DNA from 4 places in the Duganella dendranthematis genome. Region 4 is predicted to be linked to each of the others. Evidence: riboswitches for the same ligand, from Rfam matches in the RefSeq annotation. Region 4 holds a riboswitch; each other region holds the start of a gene.
What was found. Region 4 has a riboswitch for cobalamin ahead of HH213_RS10000 (energy-coupling factor ABC transporter permease). Riboswitches for the same ligand answer to the same signal wherever they lie in the genome.

Region 1 (4,194 bases), 1.5 Mb from region 4:
TGATCGAGCGCCTGCCCCATCCGGAAATGCGCGAAACGCTGAAGGACTACCTGCTCAACACCAGCTTCCGCAAGGACGTCTTCGTGCGCGGCGCCCAGCACATCGGCGCGCGCCGCCAGAGCGAACTGCTGGCGCAAGTTGGCCTGGCGCTGACCGTGCCGCGCCCCGCCGCATCGGCCAAGATGAAATTGACGCTCGGCGAAGTGAATGGCCACGAGGCGCTATACAACGTCGTATTCGACACGCTGGCGCAACGCCCGCATACGCTGGCCGAACTCCAGCAATTGCCGGCGCTGGCGGGACAGAATATCCACGCGCTGGCGCAGGTGGCGGCCTTGCTATCGGCCTCCAACCAGGCGGTGTTTTACTTCCCTGTGCCGGACAGCGCCGATCACACCGCCGCCGCGCGCCTGAACGCCGCGCTGGCGGCGCAGACCCGATATGGCGACGAACACCAGGCGTTATGCGCGCCCTTGCTCAGCAATGGCATCGCGGCCAACTTCCTGGAACGGTTGTTCCTGGCGGCGATTCATCAGCAGGCCGAATTGACGCCGGAAAGCCTGGCGGGGGTGGCCTGGCAGATCATGGCGCCGAGCGGACGGCGCTTGCAAAAAGATGGCGTCACGCTGCAATCGGAGCAGGAAAATCTGGCGCTTCTGGAGATCCACGCCAAAGGCTTCCTCACGATCGGCCTGCCGCTGTGGCGCACGCTGCAAGTGCTGTGAAGCGAGGTCGCGTTGGCCTGTGCCTGATCTTCATATCGGCCCGCGCCTCCGGCAACCAGGGCCTCCTCGACTGGATCGCCGCGTTGCCGGACTTCTCGCTATTCCGCTGACGGCCGCGCGCCGCGCGTCCACGCGAAGGCATAAAGCGCCAGGGTCAGTGTCACCATGCCGACGCCCAGTAGTTCCAGCCCGTCCTCGGCCACTTGGCAGCGGACGCAGACCTTCGACATCAACAACTGCAAGCCGCTGACGGTGCACAGCACGATAATCGGCCAGCCGATGCGGTGGCGGAATTGCTGTATCGCCTGCTGGCCGGCGGTGACCGAGATGCGCGCGGTGGCGTAACCATCCAGCGCATCGGTGAACGCCATCCCCAGCACAAACGCGCCGGCCACCTGCAATGCGCTCCAGCTGCCGCCACCCAACTGGGTGGCGGCGTAACCCCAGGCCAGCGACTGCAGGATACTCTCCACGCCTAGCGCAAACAGCATGCCGATGCCGAACGCGGTCAACGGCCGCACCGCCGTCAATGGCGCCAGCAACCGCGCGCCGATGGAATTGACGCTGCGCGCCTGCATGGGCCGCAGCAAGGTGCGCGCATTCAGCGCCGCCAGCGCCAATAATAAAATCCCCGGCAGCCATTCCAGCCAGTCCATCGCATGCAGAAAACTGGAATCCGGCTGTAGCCAGACTGATGCCAGATCGGCCAGCGCCACGATCAGCAGCACGGTCAGGCCGTGGCCCAGCGCGAACAGACCGCCCATCCACGGCGCGCTGGCCGGCTGCGCGCGCATGGTCAAACCGTCGATGGCGGCCAGGTGATCGGGCGCCAGGCCATGGCGCAAACCAAGCAGCAAGGCCAGTTCGATTGTCGGAAGTGCTTCGTTCATATACAATCCTTAATGCAAGTTAGTTGCGTTAATTATAGAGCTGATCCGGTCCTGGCGCTTGGATGCCATGACAACGGCAAGGGCATTCGGGTAGAATTCGGCTTCATACGTGAATGGTGCCCTGCATGCTTGTCAGCTGCGGGGTGAAACGGGAAGCCGGTGACGCGCACGATTTGCATCGTGCGCCAGTCCGGCGCAGCCCCCGCTGCTGTAAGCCTGACGACGTTGACCGAACGCCACTGCGCATCGCGCGGGAAGGCAAGGACAGCGAAGGATGAAGGCCAGCCAGAAGACCGGCCAGTCACGATTAATGCGCCAGGCCCGGGGTGTGGCTTTGCCTGTTAGATGTTCGTCGCTCTCCGTATGCATCACTGCCATCGCACGCTTTGCCGCGTGTGTGTTGGTGCGCGCCTGCGTCTGCGCGACGGATTCCGCCAACCATTCATCATAGAGATGTTGTCATGACCGATTCCAGGCACTCCGCCAGTACGACCACCATTGCCGTTATTGTTTCCCTGCTGTGCGCCGCCGGCGCCTTTGCCCAACAGGCCGACGAGATGCAGACCGTCACCGTGCAGGGCACGTCCACCAGTCCCGCACTGGGACTGGCGCGCCAGAGCGGCACCGCCAGCCGCCTCAATCTGACGGCGCAGGAACTGCCGGCGAGCGTCGACATCCTCAGCGCCGACACCATGCAGGCGCGTGGCGACCTGCTGGTGAAGGATGCGGTCACCCGCAGCACCGGCCTGACCGACATCAGCTCACCCGGCAATGGCGTGGCCTATTCGGCGCGCGGCTTCACTGGCAACGGCTCAATCGCCTTGCTGGAAAACGGCCAGCGCCCGCAAGTCGGTTCCGGCACCGCCACGTATCCGGCCGACCCATGGGGTTATGACCACATCGAAGTGCTGCGCGGTCCGGGATCGGTGGTGTACGGCAGCGGCACCACCGGCGCCACCATCAACGCGGTGCGCAAGGCGCCTAGCCGTACCAGTTCATTTGAAGCGATGGCCGGCATCGGCGGCGGCGAAGCGGTACGCGCCGGCGTCGGCGGCACCGGCGCGCTGGGCGAACATGGCGCCTTCCGCATCGACGCGTATGCGGACCACAGCGACGGCTTTATCGACCGTGGCGACTCGCGTCACGGCAAGCTGCTGACCAGCGTGCATTACGCGCTGACGCCCGATCTCGACCTGGATATGCAGCTCGACCATCTGGAGCAAAAGCCGCAGCGCTACTTCGGCACGCCGCTGGTGAATGGTGGCTTGTCGCGCGCGCTGCGCGACCAGAACTACGATGTCAGCGACGCCGATATCCACTTCGTTGACGACAAGGCGCAGGCGCGCCTGACCTGGCGCTATTCGCCGGCGCTCACCATCAGCAACGAGCTGGCCTACATGAAGGCGCGCCGCAACTGGCGCAATGCCGAGTACTATCACTACGACGCCAGCGCCAATGTGGTCGAGCGCAGCGACTATATCGCCATCCATCACGATCAGGAACAGACCGGCAACCGCCTGGAAGCGCGCTGGAACAACGGCGCCAATCGCGTGGCGGCCGGCTGGGAAGCGGCCGTGATCAACTTCCTGCATACGAATAACTCGCCGTACGGCGGCTCGTCCACCGTGGCGCCGACCGGCTTCGATCCCGGCGTATTCGATAGCCCGGACCCGCTGCTGCCGAACTTCTCGACCCACACCGTCACCACCGCCTTCTATGTGGAAGACGCCTACAGCATCAACGATAGCCTGCTGTTGCTGGCCGGCCTGCGCCATGACCGTTACAAGGTTGATCGCGTCAGCCTGCTGGGCGCGGCCGGCTTCAGCTCGACGCTGCAAGCGAACGCCGCGCGCCTCGGCCTGACGTGGAAGCTGGCGGCTGACACCTCGCTGTACGGCCAGGTGAGCACCGGCAGCGATCCGGTCACCAGTTTGCTGTCGCTCAATCTGGCCAATAGCCGCTACAAGCTGACATCCGCGCGCCAGGTGGAGGCGGGCGTCAAGCAATCGCTGGCCGGCGGCAAGGCCGAATGGACGGCGGCGCTGTACCACATCAGCAAGGACGACATCATCACGCGCGATCCGACCAACCCGGCGCTGTCGGTGCAGGGTGGTTCGCAGACTTCGCGCGGCGCGGAAGTCACGGCCAGCGTCGCGCTGGCGCAGGCCTGGCGTCTGGAAGCAAATGCTGCTTACACTGATGCGCAGTTTGACCAGCTGCTTGAAGGCGGCAACCAGTCGCGCGCCGGCAATCGACCGTCCGACGTGCCGAAGGTGTCGGCCAACTTGTGGCTTAACTACCGCTATCGCGGTTGGCGCGCATCGGCCGGCGTGCGCTATGTCGGCGAACGTTTCATCGACAACGCCAACAGCCAGACAATACCTGCCTACACGACGTTCGATGGGTCGCTGGGCTGGAACTACAGCCGCAATGTGCTGGTGCAGCTTAACCTGCGCAACCTGACCGACAAGCTGTATGCCAGCACCTCGTACAGCGACAGCCAGTATCTGCTGGGCGATCGCCGCCATGCCGAGTTGACCGTGCAGTGGCGCTACTGATCATGGGCTCCTGGAAGCGTC
Region 2 (4,194 bases), 1.5 Mb from region 4:
CGGCGTTCGGCCGGATGGTAGTGGATATCGTCCACGCCTTCCGCCGGTTCGCCCGGCAGGCGAGAGGCGTAGTAGTAATCGACATCGCTGGCCTTGCGGTCGAACAGGTTGAAGGCATCCAGCTGCACCGTCCAGCGGCGGTTGAATTTGTAGCCTACACGTGCATATGCGATCGCGGTGCTGGCCGAGCGCTGGCTGTTATCTTCGATCAGCGGACGCGGTCCGAAATAGCGCATCTGGAACGCGCCCGACCATGGCCCCAGATCCATGGTGGTGGCGCCGAACGACGCCACCTTGCCGATCGCGCCGGGAATGTAGTCGCCCACCGGATCGTGCTCGGTGTAGTGACTGCGCGAATACGCCATATCCAGATCGAACAGCAGCCACGAATTGGCGATGTAGTGGTTGTTCCACTCGATGCCGGAACGGTAACTGCCACGGCTCGGCGAGGTATCACCGGCGTCGCCGGAAAATACCAGCTCCGATTCGGAGCGCAGCTTCCACAACGCCATCGAGCTTTGCAGGCCAGGCAGGAATTCGGTGCGCGCGCCGATCTCCGCGCCGCGCGTCTTCACCAGCGGCGTGACCGGGTCGATCGGTTCACGCTCCTTCGGCGTCAGATGCACGGTGGTGCCGCGCGCGTCGTTGCTGTGGAAGCCCTCGCCGTAGTTGACGAAGAATTCGGTCCTGGCCCAAGGCCCCAGCACCACCGAGAATTTCGGCGACGTGGTGCCGGCGCTGACGTTGCCTGAGTTCTCGGCGATATTGCTGTCGACGTCAAAGCGGTAACGGTCATAACGCAGGCCGGCCGTGGTGCGCATCCACGGCAGCCACTGCACGGTGTTCTCGACGTAGGCGCCGGCGCTGGCTTCCTTCACTTTCGATTCGGTGATCACGCCCAGCGTTTGCTGGTGCGCCGTCTTGTAGAGGCCCAGCGGCGAGATGTAGTCGTAGCGTCCCTGCAAGCCAACCTTGTTGCTGACATCCAGACCGCCCCAGTGGCTGAACCACGTCTGGCCGACGTCGAACCCGGCCATGCGGCGCTTCTCGGTCTGGCGCGACTGGTCGCCATTGACCGGGTCGTCGAGGAAGTAGGTGAAGTCGTTGTACAGCGTCAGGCTGGATTGCACCACGTAGGCATTCGCCTGGAACAGCGCGTCGCTGGTGCGCTTGCGCATGGCGGCGGACAGGCTGTATCGCGAGGTCTCGCCGCCGTCGGTCGGATCGATGGCGCCGAACGGATCGATCTCGCCGCTCTGCACCGCGCGCAGCGGAATCTGATTACTCGCGTGCCAGGCGCCCTTGTAGAACATGCCGGTCACAGTGAACTGGTCATCGCTGGCGCCTTGCGCGTAACGCAGCACGCCCAGGCTTTTGTGGAAGGCCTCCGGCTCCACCCACGGGCCGTTGTTGTGGCCCAGCTCCGCGCCGTACACCAGATTGCCGGCGCCCAGCGGCGTCGAGCCAGTGACCACCGAGCGGTAATACTGATTCTCGCCCACCGACACGCTGGCGGTGTTTTCGCGCAGCTTGTTCGCCAGCGTCAGATGCGCCGCGCCGGCGGATGCGAAGTCGCCTTCGTCCGCATAGTACGGGCCTTTTTTGTAGTTGATGCGGTCCACCAGTTCCGGGATCAGGAAGTTCAGATCCGTGTAGCCTTGGCCATGCGCGTGGGTGCGCATATTGACCGGCATGCCGTCGACGAAGGTGGCGAAGTCGGTGCCGTGGTCGAGGTTAAAGCCGCGCAGGAAGTATTGATTGGCCTTGCCGTCGCCGCTGTGCTGCGTGACGATCACGCCGGGTACAAACTCCAGCAGTTCGCCCGGCCGCAAGGCAGGACGGTTGGCGATCAGCTCCGCCGTTACCGCACCCTGGCTGGCGGCGTTGGAGGTGCCCACGCCGTTATCGTAATGGCCGCGTACCTGGACCGTGGTCGCCGGCGTATCGCCAGCATCCGTGGTGTCCGCATGGACGGCCAGCGGCAGGAAAGTCGCCAAGGCGACGATCGATTTGTAGATCATTGAAAGCTTTCAGAAGCAAGCCACTCACCTCCCCGTGAGCGGATTGAATAGAAATGCCTGCGGCATCTCCCCTGTTTGGCCGGTATCCGGGCTGGCAAGCAAATCCGCCTGACCTTCCCATGCATGAAGCACAGTGGTATTGCGAGGCGGAGTGTCGTCATGCGACGACGCTTGTTGGCCGTTGCGGGGGCAGCACAGGTGGGCCGCTGACGGCTTCCTGTTTCCCGTTTAACTGCGCATCCAGACGGACGCGCGAGCACCAAAACGTGTCAGGATTATACGAGATTCGGCGATGGCTGTTGACGCTTTTCGTACCAGCGGAAGTACAGCAGCATCTCGGCGCCGATCAGCGCACCGGCGCCCAGCCAGATCAGGGCGATCATCAGGTAGGCGTGGACGAAGACGGCGTGGATCTGCTGCCCTGCCACGTCGAGGATAATCTGCGGCAGCGTGCGATCCAGCGCCGACAGGTCGACCCGGCGATTGGCATCCAGCAGCACCTTGCGCAGCGCATCGACGCCCACCTTGGCGGCTTCGTTTTGCGTCTGGTTCTTCAGCCCTGCCGCCATGGTCTCGACCTTGGCGACGATGATCTTCTGGAACACAGCCGTCAGCACTTCACCACCCAGCTTGCGCAACGTCCAGTTGACGATGCGCGCCTTGCCGCGCTCCCACAGGCTGTCCGACGTGGGACGGTAATAAAGATCCTTGAGCGTGGCATCGACCAGCTCACGCGCGCTGACCGGCTGGCCAGGCGCGTAGGCCGACATCTTCAGCGTCAGATACTGACGCAGCAGCACGGTGTTGGTGCGCACCAGCGGCGTGACCGAGACCTCCAGTGCGCTCATGGTCTCCTTCTGCACATGGCGCACCACGCCGACGGCGGTGAAGGCAAACAGCGTCACCAGCAGGATCGCCAGATAGCTCACTTTCGCCAGCACGTTCCACACGCGCGGGCGGCGGCGCAGCAGGTTTTTTCTGCCTACCCAGACCATCAGCACGATGGCTGCGACCAAGCCCATGGCCGCGTACAGCAATGCGGTCGGCATGCTGCTCCAGATCAGGGTGAACACAAAGTCCGTCAGAGACGACGACCATTGACTCAGTGCGCTGCTGTTTACCTGCATAGGCTTTACCTCGGGCGATATCAGACCGCGAGTGTAGCGCAAATATCATTTAAACAACGACCGGCCTTCTATTGTGCGAGGCTTTGCAGGATGGGGCAATCGGGGCGCTGGTCGCCGTGGCAGCAGCTGGCCATGGTTTGCAGCGTGTCGCGCATTTCGGTCAGTTCGGCGATGCGCTGATTGAGTTCGGCCACATGGCCCATGGCGATCGTCTTGACGTCAGCGCTGGCGCGTCCCTTGTTCTGCCACAGCGACAGCAGGCCGCGAATCTGCTCCAGCGAGAAGCCCAGCAAGCGGGCACGCTTGACGAAGCGCAGCGTGTGCAGGTCGTTGTCGCCGTAGATGCGGTAGCCGGCGTCAGTGCGTTTGCCGGCCGGGATCAGGGCGATGCTTTCGTAGTAGCGGATCATTTTGGCCGAAACGCCGGTGGCCGTTGCGGCCTGTCCGATATTCATGTGCGGTCCTCCGGTTTCCAGCGGCGCAGCAGCAGCGCGTTGCTGATCACGCTGACCGAGCTGAGTGCCATCGCACCGCCGGCCACCATGGGGTTGAGCAGGCCGAAGGCGGCCAGCGGAATGCCGATCAAATTATAGATAAAGGCCCAGAACAGGTTCTGGCGGATCTTGCTGTAGCTGCGGCGCGAGATGGAGATGGCGGCGGCCACCAGTGCCGGATCGCCGCGCATCAGCGTGATGCCGGCGGCGTGCATGGCGACGTCGGTGCCGCTGGACATGGCGATGCCGACATCGGCGGCGGCCAGCGCCGGCGCGTCGTTGATGCCGTCGCCGACCATGGCGATGGTGCCGCCTTCCTGTTTGAGCGCGGCGATGGTGCTGGCTTTATCGGCCGGCAGCATGTTGGCGACAATGCGCTGCACGCCGAGCTGCTGGCCGACGGCGTTGGCGCTGCCCTGGTTGTCGCCGGTGAGCAGCACGGTGTGGATGCCCATCGCATGCAGCGCGGCGATGGCGGCTTGGGCTTGCGGTTTGATGCGATCTCCGAAGGCCAGCAGGCCAAGGAGCTGGTGGGTGGTGGCGTCGGCAAGC
Region 3 (4,194 bases), 1.1 Mb from region 4:
ATGCCCAGCGTGGCGGCGGCTTCCGCGTGCAGCGCCATCACGTTCATGGCGCGCGCGTTGCGCAGGGCGAAGGCCAGGGAGGCGATCAGCACCACCCATGGCATCCAGCGCATCTGCGTGCCAGACAGGTCGCCGATGATCCAGAACACCATGCCGCGCAGGCGGCTCTCCGGCGCGATGGACAGCATCAGCGTCACCATCGCCATGCAGGCGGAGGACAGAATCGCGCCGGTCAACAGCAGCAGCGCGGTGCCGCCTTCCGCCGCCGTGCCGCCGCGCAGGTCGCGCCGGGCCAGCACATACAGCATCATCGAGACGGCGACGGCGCCGCCGAATGCGGCGGCATCCACCATCCAGGCGGCGCACATGAACAGCAGCGCGGCCAGCGCGCCGACCGAGGCGCCGGCGGACAAGCCAAGGACATAGGGATCGGCCAGCGGGTTGCGCAACAGCGCCTGCATCATCGCGCCGGCCAGCGAGAGCGCGGCGCCGGTGACGAAAGCGGACACCGCGCGGCTAAGGCGCAGGTCGAGCAGCGTGGCCGCCAGCGAGGCGGTCTGGCCATGCAGCAGCTCATTGAGCGCTGCGGGAATATCGGAAAACGGAATAGGGACCGAACCGGTCATGCCCGAAAAAATCAGGCCGGCAAACGCGAACAGCAGCAGGCCGGCCATGGTGATGGCGGCGCGCTGTTGCAGATTGCGGGAGAAAGAATGCATGCACTGCTTTCAAAAAGAACTGCCGGGACGGGAATTCAACCCCGGCAGGTTACACCATTATTTGTAGCCGTAACGCAGTCCGGCAAACACCTTGGAACCCGGTGTGACGTAGAAGCGCGCCAGATCGTATTGCTTGTCGCCGATGTTGTTCCAGCGGACCAGCGCCGACCAGTCACGCGTGAAGCTGTAGGTGGCGTACAGATTCACCAGACCGTAGCCGCCCAGGCGATTCTTGTTGGCCGCATCGTCAAAGCGGTCGCCGGAGAATTCCAGCTCCACGCCGGTCTTCAGCGCGCCGATGCTGTAGTCGGCGGTCACGTTGCCGTGCTTTTTGGCGCGACGCGCCAGGCGCTTGCCGCTGGTCTCGTCCTTTGGATCTTGCAGGTCAAGGTTGGCGGCCAGGTTGACGCCCGCCACGCGGGTCGCGCCGGCGATGGTCACGCCTTCCAGCAGCGCCTCGTTGACGTTGTAGACGCAGCTGGATTTGTAGCCGGCGTAGGGGCAAGGTGTGGTGCTGACCAGCAGGTCGGTCAACCGGTTGTGATAGTAGCTGGCGCTGACTGCATTGACGCCGTCATCCCAGCGCAGGCCGAGTTCCGCATTCTTGCCCTGTTCCGGCTTGTTGGCTGGATTGCCGTAGCCCGAGTAATACAACTCGTTGTAGGTCGGCGCGCGGAAGCTGGTGCCGTAGCTGGCGGTGGCGCGCAGCTGCGAGGTGATGTCGTAGCCGTAGCCGATCGAGCCGGTGTTTTTCGAGCCGTACACCGAGTTATCGCGGCGGATGCTGGCGTTCAGCAGGCTGGCGCCACGGCGCGCGTTGTAGGAAGCGGCCCACGCGTTGGTGGTGCGGTCGCGGTTCAGCGCAGTGTCGCCGTTGGTCGATACTTCTTCCTTGCGGTGATCGTACAGCAGTTGCAGCACGTCGGCGCCGATGCGCACGTCGTTTTGCAGCGTGATGTCGGTCTGCTTGGTGTCGATGCGCGAGTAACCGGCTGCGGCGGCGCTGCTCCAGTTTTGGCCCTTGTCCCGGCTTTCCGAATATTGCAGCAGGGTGTCGACGTTCGGCAGGAACTTGGCCTTGCCATAGACGGCGGCGGTTTCCAATTCTGCCTTGCTGCGCACATCGTAGGCGGAAGCGCCGCTGTCGTACTGCGATTCGAGTTTGCTGTGCAAGAACAGCGCGCCGGTTTCGTAGCCTGGGGCGATCTGCACGCCGAACTGGCCGGAAACGTTTTCCTTGTCGTAGCCGTCGCGGTCCGCGTTGTACGAGGTGATGCCTGGACGCGTGGCCGAGAAGCCGTCCGATTTTTCCTTACCCGCGCTGATGGCGTAGGTGAAGCTATGCTCACCGCCGGTGGCGCCGGACAGCGTGGCGTCGGCTTCGCGCGTCTTGTCGCTGCCGTAGCCTGCGAAGGCCGTCAGTGTCGGCGCGCCTTGGCCTTTCTTGGTGAAGATCTGGATCACGCCGCCGATGGCGTCGGCGCCGTACAGGGAGCTCAGTGGGCCGTAGACGATTTCGATATGGTCGATGGCGGTCAGCGGAATCGCGCTCCAGTTAGCGGCGCCGGTGGTCGAGGAGCCGATACGCACGCCGTCGACCAGTACGATGTTCTGATTGCTGTTGGCGCCGCGGATGTAGACGCTGGATGCGGTGCCGGCCCCGCCGTTGCGGGCGATCTCGATGCCGCGCTGGCGTTGCAGCAGGTCGACGATAGAACCGGCGCCGGCTGCGGCGATCTGCTCAGGGCCGATGGTGATGGTGTCGCTGATGACGTTGGCCAGCGGCTGTGGCGTGCGGGTGGCGGTGACGACAACGGCGTCGGTGGCGGTAACTGGTTCAGCGTGCGCATAGCAGGCGGCCATGGCGAATGCCAGCGACGTCAGGGTCGCAGGACGGGAAATACGAAGGGTCATGATATGTTTTCTATTAATGCCAACTGGCCGACGTCCCCGTGGGCCAATTGTGAACAGAAGCGCGGCATTGACGTCGCTTCCACCTGGTTTGGCCGGTATCCGGGCTGACAAGTGGCACCGCCTCACCTTCCCATGCCGTAGCACAGTGGTTGCTGGAGGAGGTTTGTCGCGCTGAACAAAGATTGCGACACTTGTTTACCGTTGCGGGGGCAGCACACGTTAGCGTTTTTGTATCGCTTCGTGTTTCCCGTTTAACTGCGCGCCTGGACAGGCACGCGAGCACCAAAACCCGGACATTATACGGGGTTCAGGGTCAACGTGGCGCCGTAAGCAATTTGATGGGCGGCTTGCGCGGCTTGCAGCCCCATCGCCGCAGGGGGAAGTCCGGCGTGGCAGGCGCTCAGCAAACGCATGGCGCCGGCGTGGCAGATGATGATGGCCTGGGCGTGCTGGCGCTGCACGTCTCTATAGAAGGCGCTGATCCGTTCGGCCATTTGCAGCACGCTTTCGCCGCCGCCGGGATGGTAGTGGACCATGTCGGCGGCCCAGGCGTCGATGTCGGCGCGCGGGATGCTGTCCCATGGCTGCATCTCCCATGCGCCGAAGTGCATCTCCACCAGGCGGCTGTCGTAGTGTGGCGTGGGCGTCAGGCGCGCGGCCAGTTCGGCGCAGCGGCGCAGGGGACTTGAGTAGATAGGCAGGCCGGCTGGCAGCTGGAGCGCGGCCAGTGTCTGTTCCAGCTGGCCCGGCGCGATGGCGAGGTCGGTGCTGCCGTAGCAGAAGCCCGGCGCCACCAGCGGCTGCGGGTGGCGGACCAATATCAGCTTCATACCGGCAGCGCGCCATGCTGGAAGCTGGCCAGCGCGCACAGGTAGAACATAACTTCAGTGACTTGCTGGACTGCGCCGAGGCAGTCGCCCGTGTAGCCACCGATGCGGCGCACGCATTTGCGCGCCAGCCACCAGGTGGCGATGGCGGCGACAATCACGCCGCTGACCAGCGCGGCCGGCGGCAGCCAGCGCAACTCAATGACTACCAGCGCCGCCACGATGGACGTGATGGCGGCGATCAGGAATTCGGTGCCGCGCATTTTTTGCGCCAGCGGCTTGGCCTTGCCTTCGGCGCGCGCGTAGTCGAGACGCCAGATCAGCGAGGTCGCCATCAGGCGCGAAAGGGGATGCGCCACCAGTAACGCACCGATGACGGCCAGCGGCGGCAGCATGGACAGCGTCACCAGCTTGAGGCCCAGCATGCAAATAGTGCCGATGGCGCCATACGCGCCGATGCGCGAATCCTTCATGATCTCCAGCACGCGCTCCGGCGTCATGCCGCCACCGAAGCCGTCGCACATATCGGCAAAGCCGTCTTCGTGGAAGGCACCGGTGGCATAGATGCCGACGGCGGTGGAGATGACCACCGCCACCGGGGCCGGCAGGAACCACGCAGCCACCGCGTACGCCGCGCCAGTGATCAGCGCCACCACCAGGCCAACCAGCGGGAAATAGCGCGAGGCCTGGTTGAGCCACGCAGGATCGAAACCCACCCAGCGTGGAATCGGCAG
Region 4 (4,194 bases):
GCTTGCAGCACGTCGGTCTGCGCGGCTAGTTGCTGCGCGGGGCCGGAGGCGATGCAGCGGCCGGCCGCCATCACGTGGATGTCGTCGGCCCAGCGCAGCGCGAAGTCGATGTCGTGGGTGGACAGCAGGATGGTGACGCCGCGTGCGGCCAGACGGTCCAGCAGTGCTGTCAATTCGGTTTGCATGGGGGCGTCGAGGCCTGCCATCGGCTCGTCCAGCAGCAGCACGTCGGGTTCCATCGCCAGCACGCCGGCGATGCAGACGCGTTTTTTCTGGCCGAAACTCAGTTGGTGGACGGCGCGGCGCGCGTGGCTGCGCAGGCCTACCGCATCCAGTGCGGTGGCGACGCGGTGGCGCACTTCGTACTCGTGGAGGCCAAGATTGAGCGGGCCAAAAGAGACGTCTTCTTCCACCAGCGCGGAGAACAGCTGGCGGTCCGGGTTCTGGAACACCAGGCCGACGCGGGTGCGCAGCGCGGTCAGGCCTTTGCGGCTGTAGTCGAACGGTTGGCCTCTCTGGCGCAGCGTGCCAGCGGTGGGACGCAGCAGGCCGTTCAGATGTTGCAGCACGGTGGTCTTGCCGGCGCCATTGGTGCCCAGCAGGGCGTAGCGGCGGCCTCGGTGCAGCGTCAGCGTGCAGTCGTCCAGGCCCGCGCTGCCGTCGGGGTAAACGTGGCTGACGGCTCGCAGTTCCAGCAGCGGCGCGCTCACAGGCGGTCTCCCAAGGCGATGGCCAGCATCAGCGCGCCAGCCAACACGGAAAAGGTAATTTGGCGGCCAGCTTGCGGATAGGCAGCGGGCAGGAAGCGCAACGTGCCTTGGTAGACGCGGGCATCCGCGGCAGTTTGCAGGGCGGCGGCGCGTTGCCATACCTGAATCGCCATCTGGCCGGCCAGCAGCCCGGTGGAGCGCCAGGCCTGGCGCCAGTTGCGATAGCCGAGACGCGCGGTTTGCGCGGTGATGCTTTCGTCCCACGCCTGGCGCATGACGAACAGCATGCGGTAGCACAGGACCATCAGATCGAGCAGCAGTTCCGGTGTGCGCAGCTTGCGCAGCAGCGCGAGCAGGTCAGGCAATGGAGTGGTCAGCACGAGGCCGAGCATGGCGGCCAGCATGGCGAACGAGCGCAGCGCCAAATGCTCGATGGTCGGCAGCATGGTGGTCGTGAGGTTCCAATGGCCGTTAGCGTCCGGGCCAAACAGCATTGTCAGGCAGGACAGCAGCAGGAAGCCGAGCGGCGGCAGCGCGACCGCGATGTAGCTGCGCAGCTGCACGCGCGCGCCGAGCAGCGCGGCCAGCACCAGCATGGCCGTCAGCACGGCGAATGCGACCGGACTGCGCGCCAGCCACGCCGCGACAAAGCCCGCCAGCGCAAACAGCGCCTTGGCCGCAGGCGCCACATCGCGCCAGCGGCTGGCGTAAGCCGACGATTCAATCAGCACGTTGATCCTGCGCCGATGCGGCCTTCGAAACGCGTTCGCGGGCGACGGAGAGGCCGAGCCAGAAGCCGATCACGCCCGCGCCGATGGCAGCTTGCAGCGCGAACAGCAGCGACGCGATTTCATCACTGGCCGGTTCGAATACCGGCGCAAACCACGGCTTGTAGCCCGGTGCGATATCGCCGATGGCGCGCTGCGCGCGGTCGTCCGCACCGGCAAACAGCGCCGGCGCTTCCCCGCCCGGATTGGCCGGCGGCGCGCTTACCAGCCACAAAGGCAGCACCGTTAGCGCCACGATGGCCAGCCATACCAGCACCGTACGGGCCTTCATGCGCCCCCTTCCGGGCGCCCAGCATCATCACCGGCAGCGAACGCAGTTCGTGCGCGTTGAAACGCACCATGGCGTTCACCACCAGCACCGTCAGCAAACCTTCGCTGATGGCGATCGGCACCTGCGTCAACGCAAAGATGCCGGCAAATTTGAAGAACGACACGCTAAACCCGCCCACCGCCGCCGGAAACGCCAGCGCCAGTTGTACCGACGTGGTCACATACGTCGCCAGATCGCCCAGGCTGGCCGCCATGAACACCGCCACCGAGCGTGAAAAGCCCATCGCCGCCACCGCGCGCAGCACGCCGTACGACACGAACGGCCCCACAATCGCCATCGAAAACACATTGGCGCCGAGTGTGGTCAGGCCGCCGTGCGCCATCAACAGCGCCTGGAACAACAGCACCACAAAGCCTACCGGCACCATCGCCACCGGGCCAAACAGCGCCGCGCCGAGGCCCACCCCGGTCGGATGCGAACAGCTGCCCGTCACCGACGGCAGCTTGAGCGCGGACAGCAGAAACGCGAACGCCGCCGCCACGCCAAGCAGCATGCGGCGTTCGGGATGCGCCTGCAGGTCGCGGCCGATGGCGCGCAGGCCCCAGGCCAGAAAAGGTAAGGAAACGGCTGCCCAGCCGAGCGCGTGCGCTGGCGGCAAAAAGCCTTCCATGATGTGCATTCGAAACCTCCCGTCGAATGGGCTGGATGGACACCAAGGCGGGAGCAGAGAGGACGGTCGACGAGGGGCGTGGGACAGGCGGCCGGGGTCGACAGCGGCTTCCCGTGACCCCGGGGAATGGTGCTGGACTTTTTGGGCCGGTATTCTGGCTCGCCTTCATCCTTCTCCGTGTCTTCCCGCGTGTGACGGCAGTGACGTGTAGACGGAGTCGTCTGGCTTACAGCAGCGGGGGCTGCACCGGATTTACACCGGTTTCCCGTTTAACGCCTTTACAACAAATGGCGCACCCAAGGGTCGCATCTTACACTAGCCGCCGGACGCGTGCCAAGCTAAACCCAAACCGCCCCGCAGCCGGTATCATTCATCCTGAATCGTCAAAAAGGGAATGTATGGCAGCGCTGGGGAAAGTCTATTTGATCGGAGCAGGGCCGGGAGCGGATGACCTGATCACCGTGCGCGGTGCGCGTCTGCTGGCGCAGGCCGACGTGGTGCTGTACGACGCACTGGTCACGCCTGAAATGCTGGCCCTGTGTGCGCAGGCCACGCTGATTTCGGTCGGCAAGCGCTCCGGCCAGCGCTCGACCGCGCAAACGCTGATCAACCAGCAACTGGTGGAATGCGCGCGGCAATATCAACTGGTGGTGCGTCTCAAGGGCGGTGACCCGATGCTGTTCGGGCGCGCCGACGAAGAGTTGCGCGCGCTGGAAGCGGAAGGCATCGAAGTCGAAATCGTGCCCGGCATCACCACCGCGCTGGCCGCCGCCGCCGTCACCAAACAGCCGCTGACCCGCCGCGGCGTGGCCCGCAGCGTCGCCTTCTTCACCTCCAGCACCGCACCGGACGAGCCGGACCATCCCGCGCTGCCGGAAACCGATACTCTGGTGCAATACATGGGTGGCCGGGAAGCAGCCGCGACCGCCGCGCGTCTGCTGGCCGAGGGCCGCCGGCCCGATCTACCGGTGGTGGTGGTGGAAAATTGCAGCCGCGCTGACCAGCGCATCCTGCGCCTGACGCTGGACGGTCTGGCCAACGGGCTGGATGCCGCGCAGGGTCCGGTGCTGGTGATGATCGGCGAAGCGCTGCAGCAACGTTCGCATCAGGCAAGTTGAAACGGCGCAAGAGAATACTGGTATTATGTACAGTGTTAGCCTGCGCACGCACGAACCAGCGCGCGCCCGGCGCAAGTAATCAAACCCGGCTATAGTGACGGGTTGACTCTAAAGGCCAAAAATCCCATGGAACAGATCCGCATCCGCGGCGCACGCACGCACAACCTGAAAAACATCAATCTTGACCTGCCTCGCAACAAGCTGATTGTGATTACCGGCTTGTCCGGTTCCGGCAAATCCTCGCTGGCGTTCGACACGCTGTACGCCGAGGGCCAGCGCCGCTATGTGGAATCGCTGTCGGCCTACGCCCGCCAGTTCCTGCAACTGATGGAAAAGCCGGATGTGGACCTGATCGAGGGCCTGTCGCCGGCGATCTCGATCGAGCAGAAGGCCACCTCGCATAACCCGCGTTCGACGGTCGGCACCGTGACCGAGATCCACGATTATCTGCGTCTGCTGTACGCGCGCGTCGGCACGCCTTATTGCATCAACCACCCGGACCAGGCGCTGGCCGCGCAAACCGTGTCGCAGATGGTCGACGCGGTGCTGGCCCTGCCGGCCGACACCAAGTTGATGATCCTGGCGCCGGTGGTGGCCAACCGCAAGGGCGAGCACTCCGACCTGTTTGAAGCGATGC

Region 1: it holds a riboswitch for cobalamin, as region 4 does, so the genes downstream of both, HH213_RS17010 (TonB-dependent receptor) here and HH213_RS10000 (energy-coupling factor ABC transporter permease) in region 4, are expected to answer to the same signal.
Region 2: it holds a riboswitch for cobalamin, as region 4 does, so the genes downstream of both, HH213_RS03010 (TonB-dependent receptor) here and HH213_RS10000 (energy-coupling factor ABC transporter permease) in region 4, are expected to answer to the same signal.
Region 3: it holds a riboswitch for cobalamin, as region 4 does, so the genes downstream of both, HH213_RS14830 (TonB-dependent receptor domain-containing protein) here and HH213_RS10000 (energy-coupling factor ABC transporter permease) in region 4, are expected to answer to the same signal.

The regions. Positions count from the first base shown of each region.
Region 1 covers NZ_CP051684.1:3,723,553-3,727,746, forward strand. The annotation lists gene HH213_RS17000 (class I SAM-dependent methyltransferase) at 1-725, shown strand, start outside; gene HH213_RS17005 (HoxN/HupN/NixA family nickel/cobalt transporter) at 824-1,615, opposite strand; cobalamin riboswitch at 1,713-1,931, shown strand; gene HH213_RS17010 (TonB-dependent receptor) at 2,077-4,173, shown strand; gene HH213_RS17015 (PepSY-associated transmembrane domain-containing protein) at 4,176-4,194, shown strand, end outside.
Region 2 covers NZ_CP051684.1:635,777-639,970, forward strand. The annotation lists gene HH213_RS03010 (TonB-dependent receptor) at 1-2,021, opposite strand, end outside; cobalamin riboswitch at 2,082-2,300, opposite strand; gene HH213_RS03015 (hypothetical protein) at 2,297-3,148, opposite strand; gene cueR (Cu(I)-responsive transcriptional regulator) at 3,217-3,603, opposite strand; gene HH213_RS03025 (heavy metal translocating P-type ATPase) at 3,600-4,194, opposite strand, start outside.
Region 3 covers NZ_CP051684.1:3,263,586-3,267,779, forward strand. The annotation lists gene HH213_RS14825 (FecCD family ABC transporter permease) at 1-719, opposite strand, end outside; gene HH213_RS14830 (TonB-dependent receptor domain-containing protein) at 777-2,633, opposite strand; cobalamin riboswitch at 2,707-2,935, opposite strand; gene HH213_RS14835 (histidine phosphatase family protein) at 2,930-3,463, opposite strand; gene HH213_RS14840 (adenosylcobinamide-GDP ribazoletransferase) at 3,460-4,194, opposite strand, start outside.
Region 4 covers NZ_CP051684.1:2,179,298-2,183,491, forward strand. The annotation lists gene HH213_RS09985 (energy-coupling factor ABC transporter ATP-binding protein) at 1-710, opposite strand, end outside; gene cbiQ (cobalt ECF transporter T component CbiQ) at 707-1,441, opposite strand; gene HH213_RS09995 (energy-coupling factor ABC transporter substrate-binding protein) at 1,431-1,769, opposite strand; partial or broken gene HH213_RS10000 (energy-coupling factor ABC transporter permease) at 1,858-2,448, opposite strand; cobalamin riboswitch at 2,567-2,754, opposite strand; gene cobA (uroporphyrinogen-III C-methyltransferase) at 2,838-3,557, shown strand; gene uvrA (excinuclease ABC subunit UvrA) at 3,684-4,194, shown strand, end outside.